DNA from 4 places in the Mesorhizobium sp. M1295 genome. Region 2 is predicted to be linked to each of the others. Evidence: riboswitches for the same ligand, from Rfam matches in the RefSeq annotation. Region 2 holds a riboswitch; each other region holds the start of a gene.

Region 1 (3,200 bases), on a different contig from region 2:
TTTTCCGTAAGCGACTGGGCGAACTGCCACCAGCGCAGCGTCATCGGATTGGGCCTCGATACGTCGCCGAAGATGATGGGGGGGCGCACGTAACGCGACCCATAGCTCTGCACCCAGGCATGCTGGGTGAAGGCGAAGCCGGACAGCTGCTCGCCGAAATGCTGTACCATGTCGTTTCGTTCGAACTCACCGTGCACCAGCACGTCCAGCCCGATCTCTTCCTGCCAGCGAATTGCAGCCTCGATCTCCTTCTTCAGGAAGGTCTCGTAGTCGACATAGCTCAGCTGGTCCTTCGCATGAGCGGCCCGCGCCCTGCGTACCTGCGGCGTCTGCGGGAAGGACCCGATGGTCGTCGTCGGGAACGGCGGCAGCCCGAGCGTGCCGGCCTGGACTCTGGAGCGCTCGGCAAAAGCGCTCTCTCGTCGCTTCATGCTGTCGTCAATGCTGGCGATCCGCCCCTCAACCAGCGGGTCATGGATCTTCGTGGATGTCACGCGAGTGGCGGCAGCCTCGGCAGACGCTTTCAACGCGCCTGCCACCGCATCCCTGCCTTGGGACAGGGCCCGGGCAAGCAACACCAACTCGTCGGTCTTCTGGGCCGCGAAGGCGAGCCACGACCTGATGTCCGCGTCGAGTTCCGTCTCCATGCGGAGGTCGATCGGCACATGCAGCATCGAGCAAGAAGGCGCGATCTCGACGCGGTCCAAGGGCCAGCCGGCGACGATCGGTTTGATGCGGTCGAGAATGGCGGGCAGGTTCGCACGCCAGACGTTGCGGCCATCGATCAAGCCAAGCGAGAGCACCAGATCCTTCGGTGCGAGCCGACCCACCGTTTCCAGCTGCTCGGGAGCGCGCACGAGATCAATATGCAGCCCGGCCAGGGGCAGAGAAACCGCGGTTTCGAGATTGTCTCCCAGCGGCCCGAAATAGGTAGCCAGCATGATCTTCAGCTCGGGCGCGGCTTTCGACAGCTGGCCATAGGCGAATTCGAACGCAGCTCGTTCGTTCAGGTTCAGATCGAGGACAAGCGCTGGCTCATCGATCTGCACCCAGTCGGCTCCAGACAGCTTCAGCCTCTGCAGGAGTTGCTCGTAGACGGGCAGCAGCCGCGGCAGGAGCGCGATGGGATCGAATCCTTCGGCAGGCGATTTCGCCAGCTTGAGGAAGGTGATCGGTCCAAGGATGACTGGGCGTGTGTGAACGCCGAGAGCTTTAGCCTCGATGAAGTAATCGACCGGTTTCGTCGACGAGAGGGCGAACGTCTGATCATCGTTGAGTTCCGGCACAATGTAGTGATAGTTGGTGTCAAACCACTTGGTCATTTCCATCGCGGTTACATCAGACCGATGAGCCGCCTGCTGGTGACCAGCGTGTCGACAATCCTCCGTCTGACCCTGGTTGCCCCGCGCCATTGCGAAGTAGATGTCAAGTGGAACCTCGCCGCTATTCCAGCCGTAACGGGATGGAACGGCGCCGACCATGGCTGCGGTGTCGAGCACATGGTCGTAGAGCGAGAAGTCGTTCGACGGGATTTTCGACACGCCGCGATCGTGCTGCTCCTCCCAGCTAGCGGCACGGAGCGCCTTCGCGGTCGTGAGAAGGTCGGCAGCGGACGATTTTCCGGACCAGTAGCTTTCAAGCGCGAATTTCAGTTCTCGCCGACGACCGAAGCGGGGCACGCCGAGCGTTGCTACAGGAATTTGCTGAGAGACAGTCATGCCAGACCCCGATGGTTGGGGCGTCGGTGACAAGGAAGGCGCTAGCAGGCCGGCACGAACGCCAGGCTGCAGCGGCCACCGAGACACCCCGCCCGTGGACGTAATTCGCCGTGGCAGGTCTCCTGGCTCGCGGGGTCATAGCCTCTACCCGTCTTCCCAAGGCTATTCGCCTCAGTGACATGAGTGGGGTTGGCTCGCCGCTAACAGTTGCGGGGGCAGCGCCGGCATCGCACCGGCTTCCCTCTTAGCTCCGCTGCGGCAGCGCCGTACGGAGAACCACGACGCGGGAGACAATTACAGCAGTTCGCTTCTTTGTCAACGCCGCATAAAGAAATGTTTATGTCGTTATGTTAAATTTCCGTTGGCATGTTCCAAAGGTCGCCTCGAAAGCGAAAACTGTGGAAGCCTTGAGCGGCCGGTAAATCAAAGCGATGACGCACGGCGCCCTTGTCCAGGAGGATAGGAGTTCGTCGGCTGCCGGCAGCAAACATACCGGCAAGCGCCGTGGTGCTGCTTAGCGCATCATGCGAACCACCTCGGCGTCGAACTTCGGCTCCGAGGTTCCGACCGCTTGGTGATCTGCTCGCGACCATATTCGGCTCAATGGCGAGGCTGTTGCCCATGTGGAAGCTGTTGGCCGTGATGCCCTCGGTGATATGACACAACGATTTCGGGGGGAGCACACCGAGGCCAGGCGCAGCGGCGTGTTGCGAAGTGATCGAGGCCAATGTCTCGAACTGCTTGTTCGCAGCCCACCGGCTCAAGGTAACCCGGCTCAAACCACCGGGCCAGCTCAAGTCCTGTCCAAATGAGGCCTGAGCGGCAAATCGTCGTGCACGCGCACGGTTTGGCGTTCGATCTTGTGATGCGTCTTGGGCGGACAATCGCCACGGTGCAGCGCGCAGAAGCGGTCCCCAATTGGGAAGCCGAGGGCGGTGAGGGCAAGCCAGCGCCACAGGCGGAAGGGGACTTGGACCTGTTTGCCCTGCTGGACCACAAGTTCGCGACACAGGGCCTCAAGGAGAAGACCAAGAGTGATTATGCGCGGGACCTCGCCAAATTCATCAAAAGCAGCGGGCAGTCAACGTTCGGCGCCGATTGACATGGAGATAGCCATCGCGGCGGACCGCCCAGGCGGACCGCAAGCCGGAATACAACCGGGTGCAGGCGGCCAAGCTCGTCCACAAGATGGCGTCGGGCACACACCGGCGATGGGAGAGCGGACCGTGGAGTGCAGGAACTTCACGCCTATCCACGCTCCCGTGGACGTGTCCTGCGGCACATCGGCAGCGATATTGAGGAGGCAGTTGAGCTTCTGGTCGAGCACTCTTACCTGCCACTACCTACGCTTAACGTCATCTCGTACTGAAAACGCACCACGCAAGGTCGAGATGTAACATGCGCCCTTCGTGGATGGTTCTAAGCTTCCTCGGGCGCGGTCAATCTGTGATAACGGTCGCTTGGAACCTCCATCACCGCGAC
Region 2 (3,200 bases):
ATCGGGCTGCTCGACGAAGGGCTGCTGAAAAGCACCTTCTCGCTGACCGAGGCGCGGGTGCTCTATGAACTGGCGCATCGCGATGGCCTGACCGCCACGGACCTTGGGCGCGATCTCGGCCTCGATCCCGGTTATCTCAGCCGGCTGCTGAAGAAATTCGAGGAACGTCATCTGGTCGAGCGCGCCACGATCGAGGCGGATGCAAGGCGTTCGTCGATCGCCCTGACCAAGGCCGGGCGGCAGGCTTTCGCGCCGCTGAACCAGGGCTCGCACGACCAGGTCGCGGCATTGCTCGACCGGCTTTCGGTTCCCGAACAGGACAGGCTGGTCAAGGCCATGCAGACGGTGCAGCGTCTGCTGGGCGCGACCGCCGAACCCAACATTCCCTACACGCTGCGGCCTCTGCAGGTCGGCGACATCGGCTGGATCATCCATCGCCAGGGCCTGCTCTACGCGCAGGAATATGGCTGGGACGAAACCTATGAGGCGCTGGTCGCTGAAATCCTCGGCACATTCGTCAAATCCTTCGATCCGAAATGGGAACGCAGCTGGATCGCCGAGCGGGAAGGCGAGGTCGTCGGCTCCGTCTTCGTCGTGCGCCAGTCGGACGCGGTGGCGAAATTGCGCCTGCTCTACGTCGAGCCCTCGGCGCGAGGTCTCGGCATCGGCAAGCGGCTGGTCGAGGAATGTATCGGCTTTTGCCGCGCCACGGGTTACAGGACACTGACGCTGTGGACCAACGACGTGCTCGCCGCCGCCCGCCACATCTATGAGTCTGTGGGCTTTAAATTGACCAACGAGGAGTGCCACCATTCCTTCGGCAGGGATCTGGTCGGCCAGAACTGGAACCTGGAACTGTAGCAGCGCTTCCGGCGCTTCGGCGTCGGCCTGCCGTGCCTCACCCTTTGATCGGTATCCAGATTTCCAGCCCGCCATTGCCGCTGCGCGGATCAAATTCGGGGCCGTAACGCTCGAATTCCGGCGCATCGGCGATCTCGTGCCCAGAGGCTGGCAGCCATTTGTTCCAGATCGTGTTGACCGTGCGGCGGATGGTCGAGATATGGTCACGATGGGCGAACACGCCGTATTTCTGCGCCGGCACGCGCACACGCCAAAACTCCCTCGGCAGGTCCGAAAAATCGGACACTTCGACGCCAGCGATGTAGTCGAAATTGCCGGCGTTGTCGCCGTTGACGCAGACGCCATAGGCGACGTCGCCGATCTCGCCAGGAATGTCCTTTTAAATGTAACGTTATTACATCACGAGGTCTATATGGCTCCTTCTGACAAGACTTATTGCGCTGTGATTGGCGGAAAACTAGGGTGGCTGACTGATGGTCCCCGAGTCGCAAGGCAAGGGGTGAAAAGGGAACACGGTGAGATCCTTTGGATCGAGGCCGTGGCTGCCCCCCGCAACTGTAAGCGGCGAGCAAAATCCGAAATGCCACTGGCCGGCAAGGCTGGGAAGGCAGGATGGCGCAAAGACCCGCGAGCCAGGAGACCTGCCATCAGCATGAGTTGACCGGACGGGGTGTGCCGGGAGGAAACGTGGACATCGGTCGTGTCGGCCGGTGCCTGGTAAGCGCGGTGAGCCTTTCGGTAGCGGCGGGCGACCGCCTCGCCATCATCGGCCCCAACGGCGCCGGCAAGACGACGCTGCTGCGCATGCTATGCGGTACGCTGCGGCCAAGCGCGGGAGATGTGAGATTTTCCGGACGCCGGCTGGAGAGGTTTTCGGCCGCCGAGCGGGCACTGCACATGGCGGTCGTTGGCCAGACCGATCAGCCTGATCCGCGGCTTGCCGTGATCGACTACGTCGAGCTTGGGCGCGTCCCGCATGCCGGCTTGCGTCGGTGGAGCGAGCAACGCGACATCGTCATTGAAGCACTTCGCAGAACCGGCCTGCTGCCGCTGCTCGGCCGCACGATCGGCTCGCTATCCGGTGGCGAGCGGCAACGCGCCCAGTTGGCGCGCGCCATCGCCCAGGAGCCCAAAATCCTGTTCCTCGATGAACCGACCAATCATCTCGATCCGCGCGCCCGCAGCGACCTTCTCGAACTCGTATCGCAGTTTGGCATGACCGTCGTGGCGGTGCTTCAATGATCTGTCGCTTGTCACGCCATTTGCCACCAGGGTCGCGGTGATGAACGAGGCCCGCCTGCAGGCACTTGCCAGTCCGCGCGAGGCGCTGACCAAGAAGTTGATCCGCGAGATTTTCGGCGTTGACGTGCTTTGGCTGCGCCATCCCACCGAAGACCGCGAACTCACGGTCTTCGACGTTCCGAACCGCGCCTCTTCACATCCCGATTTGACCAAGGAGCAACATCCGTGAAACGCCTCGTACTGTCTTTTGCCTCCCTCCTACTTGCCCAGACCGCCTTCGCTTTCCCGGTAACCGTTGATAGCTGCGGCACGCCGCTGACGTTCGACGCCGCGCCGAAGCGCGCCGTCATCCAAGATCTGAACATGGCGGAGATGGCCTTCGCGCTGGGGCTGCAACCATCGATCGTCGGCCTGACCGGCATCACCGGATGGTATAAGGTCGGTCCGGAATTCAAGGCCGAGCAGGGCGCGATCCCGGAACTCGCGCCGAAATACCCGACCCTCGAAAACCTCGTCGCCGTCGAGCCCGATTTCTTCTTCGCCGGCTGGTATTACGGCATGAAGCCTGGCGGCGAGGTGACGCCCGATACGCTGGCCCCGCACGGTATCAAGACGCTGGTGCCGACGGAAAGTTGCGTCCATCTCGACCAGAACCGCCCCGCAGCCTCGATGGACCTGCTCTATGGTGATGTCGAAAAGCTGGGCAAGATTTTTGGCAAGGAGGCGGAGGCGGGAAAGCTTGTTTCGAACTGGAAGGCGCAGCTCGCCGATATCACGGCAAAGATCGGCGACCGCACGGGAACGCGTGTGTTTCTTTACGACTCCGGCGAAGACAAACCCTTCACATCAGGCAAGTTCGCGATCCCCAGCGCCATGATCGCCGCAGCCGGCGGCGACAACATCATGGCCGACATGCCGACGAGCTGGGGCAATACGGATTGGGAGACGGTGGCGGCCCGCAATCCGCAATTTCTTATCCTGCTCGACTACCAGGACGGCGGCTACAGAAAACTGCTCGATTTCCTGAAAGCTCATCCGGCGATGAAGGAGACTGAGGCGGTCAAAAATGAGCACTTCATTGCGCTGCGCTATGCCGA
Region 3 (3,200 bases), on a different contig from region 2:
AAGCCCTCGCCCATGGCGTGCCAGACGACGCGGTCGCCGAAGCAGGCAAAAGCATCCTTCTCGCCGGTGTGCCATTTGCCTTTGATGAACTGGACGACGCCGACGCGCTTGCCGTAGCCGAGCATTCTGAGCGCCAGCCCGAAGGCGGCCGTGGTCTTGCCCTTGCCCGGACCGGTGTTGACGATCAACAGCCCTTTCTCGACCGTCTTGGCTGCAACCTCGGCGTCCTGCACCGCCTTGCGCTTGGCCATCTTCGCGCGGTGGCGTTCCTCGTCCTTGGGATCGATGTGGTCGGTATCAGCCATGTCATTTCACCCTGAGCGGCAGCCCCGCCACCATCAAAAGCACGGTGTCAGCGACGGCGGCAACGTCCTGGTTCAACCGGCCGGCCGCGTCGCGAAACCGTCTTGCCAGCGCATTCTCCGGCACGATGCCCTGGCCGACCTCGTTGGACACCACGAACCAGGGTCCACGCGGCCGCGACAGCACATCTGCCAGCCTTCGGCATTCGGCCTCGACATCATGTTCGGCCAGCATATGGTTGGTCAGCCACAGCGTCAGGCAATCGATCAGCACCGGCTGGCCGTCAGGCAGTGCCTCGATCGCGCCGGCAAGGTCGAGCGGCGCCTCGATGGTCGTCCAGCCGGCGCTGCGGCGCGAGCGGTGCAGCGCGATCCGTTCGCGCATCTCCTCGTCATAGGCTTGCGCCGTCGCGATATAGCTCCATGGCGCCGGACAGGCACTCACCAGCCTCTCGGCATGCACGCTCTTGCCGGAGCGCGCACCGCCGATGATCAGGGTCAGCGCCCCGGCAGCGCGGTCAGGCAAAGCTGTCGCGCAGGCTGGTCGCCGTGCCGGTGAAGCGGCCGCGCACCACGCCGACGACCGCGCCGAGCACCAGCCAGAACACCAGATTGGTCAGCGTCACCGCCACCACGAACTGATGATGCAGGCCTTCCGGGATTGTCGTCTCGAAGCTGTCGGGCTGCGGCGCGCCGACAATATGCGGCGCCACCATCAACGCCACCGCAAGGACCGCCAGCGGCAGCGATCTGCGGAAGGCGAGCAGGCCGAGACCGGCGGCGGTCGCCACCACCGTTGCCCACCACCAGATCTGGCGTTGGACAAGGTCGGCCGCCGGCATTGCCGGCAATTCCGGCGGCAGGCCGAGGCCCGGCGCCAGCGTGAACACGGCAAAGCCGGCAAGCCCCCAGAACAGGCCCTGGCGCCAATTGCCGATGCCGCCGGCGAACTCCGAAACCGCAACCAGGACCAACGCGAAGCCGATGCCGGTGACGATATTGGCAACGACGCTGAAGGCAAAACGTTCGAAACCGTCGGCCGGCGCCCAGCCTTCGTCCTCCGCCGGAGCCATTGCTTCAGCCGGTGCCGGCGCGGCGCTGCTTATAGCCATCGTGCCCCCGGCGTTTTCGACCGGTGCCGCAGGTGCCGCGGCATGGTCATGGCCGCCGCCGGCCTGTTCGTAGACTTCCGCCTTCAGGATCAGCGGCACCGTGGCATAGGCCTGCATGCAGGCGAGAACGACGCCGGCCACGAGCCCTGCGATCGCCGCGATGAACACGACGTTGCGAAACAGTGTCATGATGTCAGCCCCTTGTCAGTGGCAGGGAAAGCCCATCGAGTGGCGATAGTCGTGGGCGGCATTGTGGACCGCATCGATGTGCGAGAAGCCGACAAAGCCCATGACGAAAATGCCGAGGAATGCAGCAAGCGCCAGCTGCATGAAACGCGACTGCGAGGAGACGGAAGCGCCGAGCGAGACGGAAGCGGTATTCATGTCTTGTCCTTTCGCCCTCCACCCGAGGGCATAGAAGTCAGTTTCCTGTCGCCGGCAGGTCTCCTGGCTCGCGGATCAGCGCCCTTCCCCACCTTCCCGAAGAAAATCTTCAGTGGCATATGGAGAGGACTACCGCACACAGTTGCGGGGGCAGCCACGGCATTGGGCAAGAATTTCGCCCGCACCGCATTCCCTCTTGGTTCCAAACGGAACCGACGACATCAGCGACTATAGGCAGAATCGCCGCGCCCGGCAAACCAAATTCCGCCGGATCGTGTGGCGAATGCGCCGCCTCGCCAAGCTCGCCGGCCGGCGCCGCAATTGACAATTCTCACAGCCGGGTGTCGGCTGGCGGATGGGGAGGAAGCCGGCATGCAACCCAGCCCGAATGAGCGCGGTCCCTATAACGGCCTGACGCGGGCCGAGCCGACGCTGCCGTCATCGGCCTATTGGGACATCGCAGGCTATCAGCGCGATCTCGAGGCCATCTGGTATCGCAATTGGCTGCTGGTCTGCCGCGAGGCCGACCTTGCCCATCCGCTGGCTTTCAGGACGTTTCGCATAGGCACGCAGGAGGTCGTCGTGCTGCGCGACGAGACCGGCGAATTGCGCGCCTTTCACAACACCTGCCGGCATCGCGGCTCGCAGCTTTGCCAGCAGAGCGAAGGACGGCTGAAGGCGCGGCTCATCACCTGCCCCTACCACGCCTGGTCCTATTCGCTGCGCGGCGATCTGGTGCGCGTGCCGTCGAAATCGCTGCCGGACGGTTTCGACAAGGCCGATCATCCGCTCTACCGCGTCGCGCTTTCGGTGTGGCGCGGTTTCGTTTTAGTCAACCTCGCGCAAGACGCTGCCGGTTCGGCTGAAACATCCTTCGATCCGGCATCCGGCAACCTCGCCAACTGGCCGCTGGAAACGCTGCTGAGCGGCCATGTGCTGCGCAAGGTTATGAACTGCAACTGGAAGATATTTTGGGAGAACTTCAACGAGTGCCTGCACTGCCCTGGCGTCCACAAGGACCTGTCGCGGCTGGTGCCGATCTATGGCCGCGGCCTGATGGGCCGGCACGACGACCCCGAATGGGCGCGCCACGCCGACAATGACGCGCCGGAATTTGCCGGCGGCTTGCGGGCCGGGGCCGAAACCTGGTCGCGCGACGGGCGCGTCCACGGCTCGGTCTTTTCGAGCCTGACGCCGGCCGAGCGTGCTGCCGGGCAGACCTATGCCACCAACTTGCCGTCGATGTTCGTCGTCGGCCATGTCGACTATGTCAGGACCGTGCGGCTGGTGCCGCTTGGGCCGGAGCAGACCGAACTCACCGCCGAATGGCTTTTTTCGCCCGAAGCGCTCGTCGATCCGGCTGCGGATATCGACAACATCGTCGCCTTCGGTACCCAGGTGC
Region 4 (3,200 bases), on a different contig from region 2:
GTCTTCGAATATTGGGCGCATGAAGCCTCGTTCCTGCCCGTCGAGACCTATCCGCTGATGCGCTGGCGCATGCGGCGGGCCGAGCGCGGCGAGGAAATGTACAGCGGACTGGCAAAATGGGGCCGCGAGCACGCCGCCTACATTGAGGACATCTATCGCGAGGTCGCTGAACGAGGCCCGATCGCGGCGTCGGCTTTCGAAGGCCAGAAGGGCTCGGGCGGCTGGTGGGGCTGGAGCCATGCCAAGCATGCCTTCGAATGGCTGTTCTGGGCGGGCCGCATCACCACGGCGCACCGGCGTGGTTTCGAGCGGTTCTACGATCTGCCGGAGCGCGTGCTGCCGCCAACGGTACTCGCTTTGCCAGTTCCGTCCCCCGCGGACGCCCACCGCGAACTGCTGCGCATCTCCGCCCGCGCCCATGGCGTCGCCACGGCGGGCGATCTGCGCGACTATTTCCGCCTCTCGCCCGCCGACATCAAGGGCCGCATCGAGGAACTGGTCGAGGCTGGCGACCTGTTGCCGGTGAGCGTCGAAGGCTGGAGCAAAACAGCCTATCTCCACAAGGACGCCCGTTTGCCGCGCAGGATCGAGGCGCGCGCCTTGCTTGCGCCGTTCGATCCCGTCGTCTTCGAGCGGTCGCGCACCGAGCGGTTGTTCGACTTCCACTACCGCATCGAGATCTACACGCCGGCCGAAAAGCGCCAGTATGGCTATTATGTGCTGCCGTTCCTGCTCGGCGACAGCATCGTCGGGCGCGTCGACCTCAGGGCCGACCGCCCGGCCGGCGTATTGCGCGTCCATGCCGCCTATTCGGAGCCCGGCGCCCCGCCGCAAACTGCCGCCGCCCTTTTCGAGGAATTGAAGCAGATGCAGGGTTGGCTCGGGCTCGAGCGCATCGAGGTGACGGCTGCCGGCGACCTCGGCCAGCCGCTCGCAGATATCGCCGCGTCATAGACGTGCGTTGACACGACTGCCTTCACAAGCCTAAATCCGTTCCAGACGGTCCCCTGCCCGCAACGGCAAGGGCCAAGAGGGAATGCGGTGCGAAATCTCGATTTCAAATCCGCGGCTGTCCCCGCAACTGTAAGCGACGAGCCAAGGCCGAAAACCACTGGGATATTCCCGGGAAGGCGGCACCCAGGCGATGACCCGCGAGCCAGGAGACCTGCCGTCTAGGACATAAGAATCCGATCGCCTGGCGGGTTTTCCGGGCAAGGAGCCTGATTTGGAACGCGACAGCAGTTTTCCGGCTGAGACAGCGGATTTATTGTCCGGCTATGGTGATTCCCCGGCCGGCGTTACCGTCATCGTCTGCTCGTCCTGCCGTGACGAGACCGGTTCGGACGCTTATCCCCGCGCCGGCGAACTGCTCGCCGAGCACACGCGCCGCGCCGCTTCCAGCGAAAACATTAAAATCCGCACCGTCGAATGCCTCGGCAATTGCAAGCGCCGGCTCAGCGCCGCGATGCTGCGCGACGGCTGCTGGAGCTATGTCTTCGGCGACCTGACCACGACCAGCGGCACCGATCTGGTGACGGGGGCAAAGCTGTTCGCTACTTCGACGGACGGCCTCATTCCGTGGCGCGGCCGTCCCGATTGCCTGAAGCGCGGCTTGGTTGCCCGCATCCCTCCCCTCGACCTTTTGAAGGACTTGATATGACTTCCCCAGATTCGGCCGCCAACGTTTCGCGCGTCCCCTGCACCGTCGTCACCGGCTTTCTCGGCGCCGGCAAGACGACGCTGATCCGCCATTTGCTCGAAAACGCCAAAGGCAAGCGCCTGGCCATCATCGTCAACGAGTTCGGCGATATCGGCATCGACGGCGAGATCCTGAAGGGCTGCGGCATCGACACTTGCCCCGAGGAAAACATCGTCGAGCTGGCCAATGGCTGCATCTGCTGCACTGTCGCCGACGACTTTGTCCCCGCGCTCGACCAGATCCTGTCGCTGACGCCGAAGGTCGACCACATCCTGATCGAGACGTCCGGGCTGGCCCTGCCCAAGCCGCTGGTCCAGGCCTTCCAGTGGCCGTCGGTGAAAAGCCGCGTCACGGTCGATGGCGTCATCGCCGTCGTCGACGGGCCGGCGCTGGCTGATGGCCGCGTTGCCAACGACATGGACGCCCTGCAGGCGCAGCGCGCGCAGGACGAGACGCTCGACCATGACGATCCTGTCGAGGAGGTGTTCGAAGACCAGCTCGCTTGTGCCGACCTGATCATCCTGTCGAAGAGCGACCTGCTGGACGCAGCCGGCGCGGCGCGCGCCAATGCCGTCATCGGCAAGCATGTTGCGCGGGCGGTGAAGATCGTGCCGACCTCGCAAGGCAAGGTCGATCCGTCGGTGCTGCTCGGCCTTGGTCTCGCCGTCGAGGACGACATCGAGAACCGCAAGACCCATCACGACGACGAGCTCGACCACGAACATGACGACTTTGACTCGTTCGTCATCGACATTGCGTCGGTGTCCGACCCGGACGAGCTGGCACAACGCGTCGCCACGGCGGCGGAGGAAGAAAACGTATTGCGCGTCAAGGGTTTCGTCGACGTCGGCGGCAAGCCGATGCGGCTCTTGCTGCAGGCCGTCGGTCCGCGCGTCAACCACTATTACGACCGCGCCTGGACCGCTGAAGACGATCGCCGCTCGCGCCTCGTCGTCATCGGCCTGAAAGGGCTGAACCGCCCGGCGATCGAGCGTATCCTCGCCGGCTGATCCCAGGTACGAGCCGCGATGCACATCCTCACCACCACATCCGCCTCGCTCGACGATCTCGCCGAGCCTGTCGATCTCAGGCAAACGCCTGCGGATGTCGTGGCGCTGTCCTTCACCGACAGCGACCTCGCCGGGCTGGCGGCGGCGTGGAAGGCAGATGCGGACCGCCTGCCGTCAATGCGGCTCGCCGCCTTGCGCGACCTGCGCCACCCGATGTCCGTCGACCTCTGGATCGACAGCGTCGCCCGCCACGCCAAGGTCGTCCTGGTCCGCATCCTCGGCGGTTACGACTGGTGGCGCTACGGCTGCGACCAGCTTGCCGTTGTCGCGCGAAATCGCGGTATTAAGCTGGCGCTCCTACCGGGCGAGAGCCACGACGAGGATTTGCGGCTGATCGAAGGCTCGACGCTGCCGCGCCAGGAACTTGATGGTCTGCTCGACTATTTCCGCGAAGGTGGCCCGGCGAATATGACGGCGCTGGTGCAGAGGTT

The links. Region 2 has a riboswitch for cobalamin ahead of NKH29_RS22275 (ABC transporter ATP-binding protein). Riboswitches for the same ligand answer to the same signal wherever they lie in the genome.
Region 1: it holds a riboswitch for cobalamin, as region 2 does, so the genes downstream of both, metE (5-methyltetrahydropteroyltriglutamate--homocysteine S-methyltransferase) here and NKH29_RS22275 (ABC transporter ATP-binding protein) in region 2, are expected to answer to the same signal.
Region 3: it holds a riboswitch for cobalamin, as region 2 does, so the genes downstream of both, NKH29_RS01415 (CbtB domain-containing protein) here and NKH29_RS22275 (ABC transporter ATP-binding protein) in region 2, are expected to answer to the same signal.
Region 4: it holds a riboswitch for cobalamin, as region 2 does, so the genes downstream of both, NKH29_RS01230 (DUF1636 family protein) here and NKH29_RS22275 (ABC transporter ATP-binding protein) in region 2, are expected to answer to the same signal.

The regions. Positions count from the first base shown of each region.
Region 1 covers NZ_JAMYLU010000029.1:49,813-53,012, reverse strand. Annotated here, with positions in the region: gene metE (5-methyltetrahydropteroyltriglutamate--homocysteine S-methyltransferase) at 1-1,718, opposite strand, end outside; cobalamin riboswitch at 1,814-2,014, opposite strand; gene NKH29_RS28555 (hypothetical protein) at 2,069-2,515, opposite strand; gene NKH29_RS28550 (hypothetical protein) at 2,566-2,820, shown strand; gene NKH29_RS28545 (helix-turn-helix transcriptional regulator) at 3,138-3,200, opposite strand, start outside.
Region 2 covers NZ_JAMYLU010000017.1:39,103-42,302, reverse strand. Annotated here, with positions in the region: gene NKH29_RS22285 (bifunctional helix-turn-helix transcriptional regulator/GNAT family N-acetyltransferase) at 1-861, shown strand, start outside; partial or broken gene NKH29_RS22280 (GyrI-like domain-containing protein) at 899-1,237, opposite strand; cobalamin riboswitch at 1,319-1,524, shown strand; gene NKH29_RS22275 (ABC transporter ATP-binding protein) at 1,549-2,103, shown strand; gene NKH29_RS22270 (hypothetical protein) at 2,144-2,332, shown strand; gene NKH29_RS22265 (ABC transporter substrate-binding protein) at 2,329-3,200, shown strand, end outside.
Region 3 covers NZ_JAMYLU010000001.1:296,578-299,777, reverse strand. Annotated here, with positions in the region: gene cobO (cob(I)yrinic acid a,c-diamide adenosyltransferase) at 1-305, opposite strand, end outside; gene cobU (bifunctional adenosylcobinamide kinase/adenosylcobinamide-phosphate guanylyltransferase) at 307-828, opposite strand; gene NKH29_RS01420 (CbtA family protein) at 821-1,603, opposite strand; gene NKH29_RS01415 (CbtB domain-containing protein) at 1,619-1,798, opposite strand; cobalamin riboswitch at 1,835-2,030, opposite strand; gene NKH29_RS01410 (aromatic ring-hydroxylating oxygenase subunit alpha) at 2,171-3,200, shown strand, end outside.
Region 4 covers NZ_JAMYLU010000001.1:260,199-263,398, reverse strand. Annotated here, with positions in the region: gene NKH29_RS01235 (winged helix-turn-helix domain-containing protein) at 1-954, shown strand, start outside; cobalamin riboswitch at 984-1,187, shown strand; gene NKH29_RS01230 (DUF1636 family protein) at 1,226-1,660, shown strand; gene cobW (cobalamin biosynthesis protein CobW) at 1,657-2,709, shown strand; gene NKH29_RS01220 (cobaltochelatase subunit CobN) at 2,728-3,200, shown strand, end outside.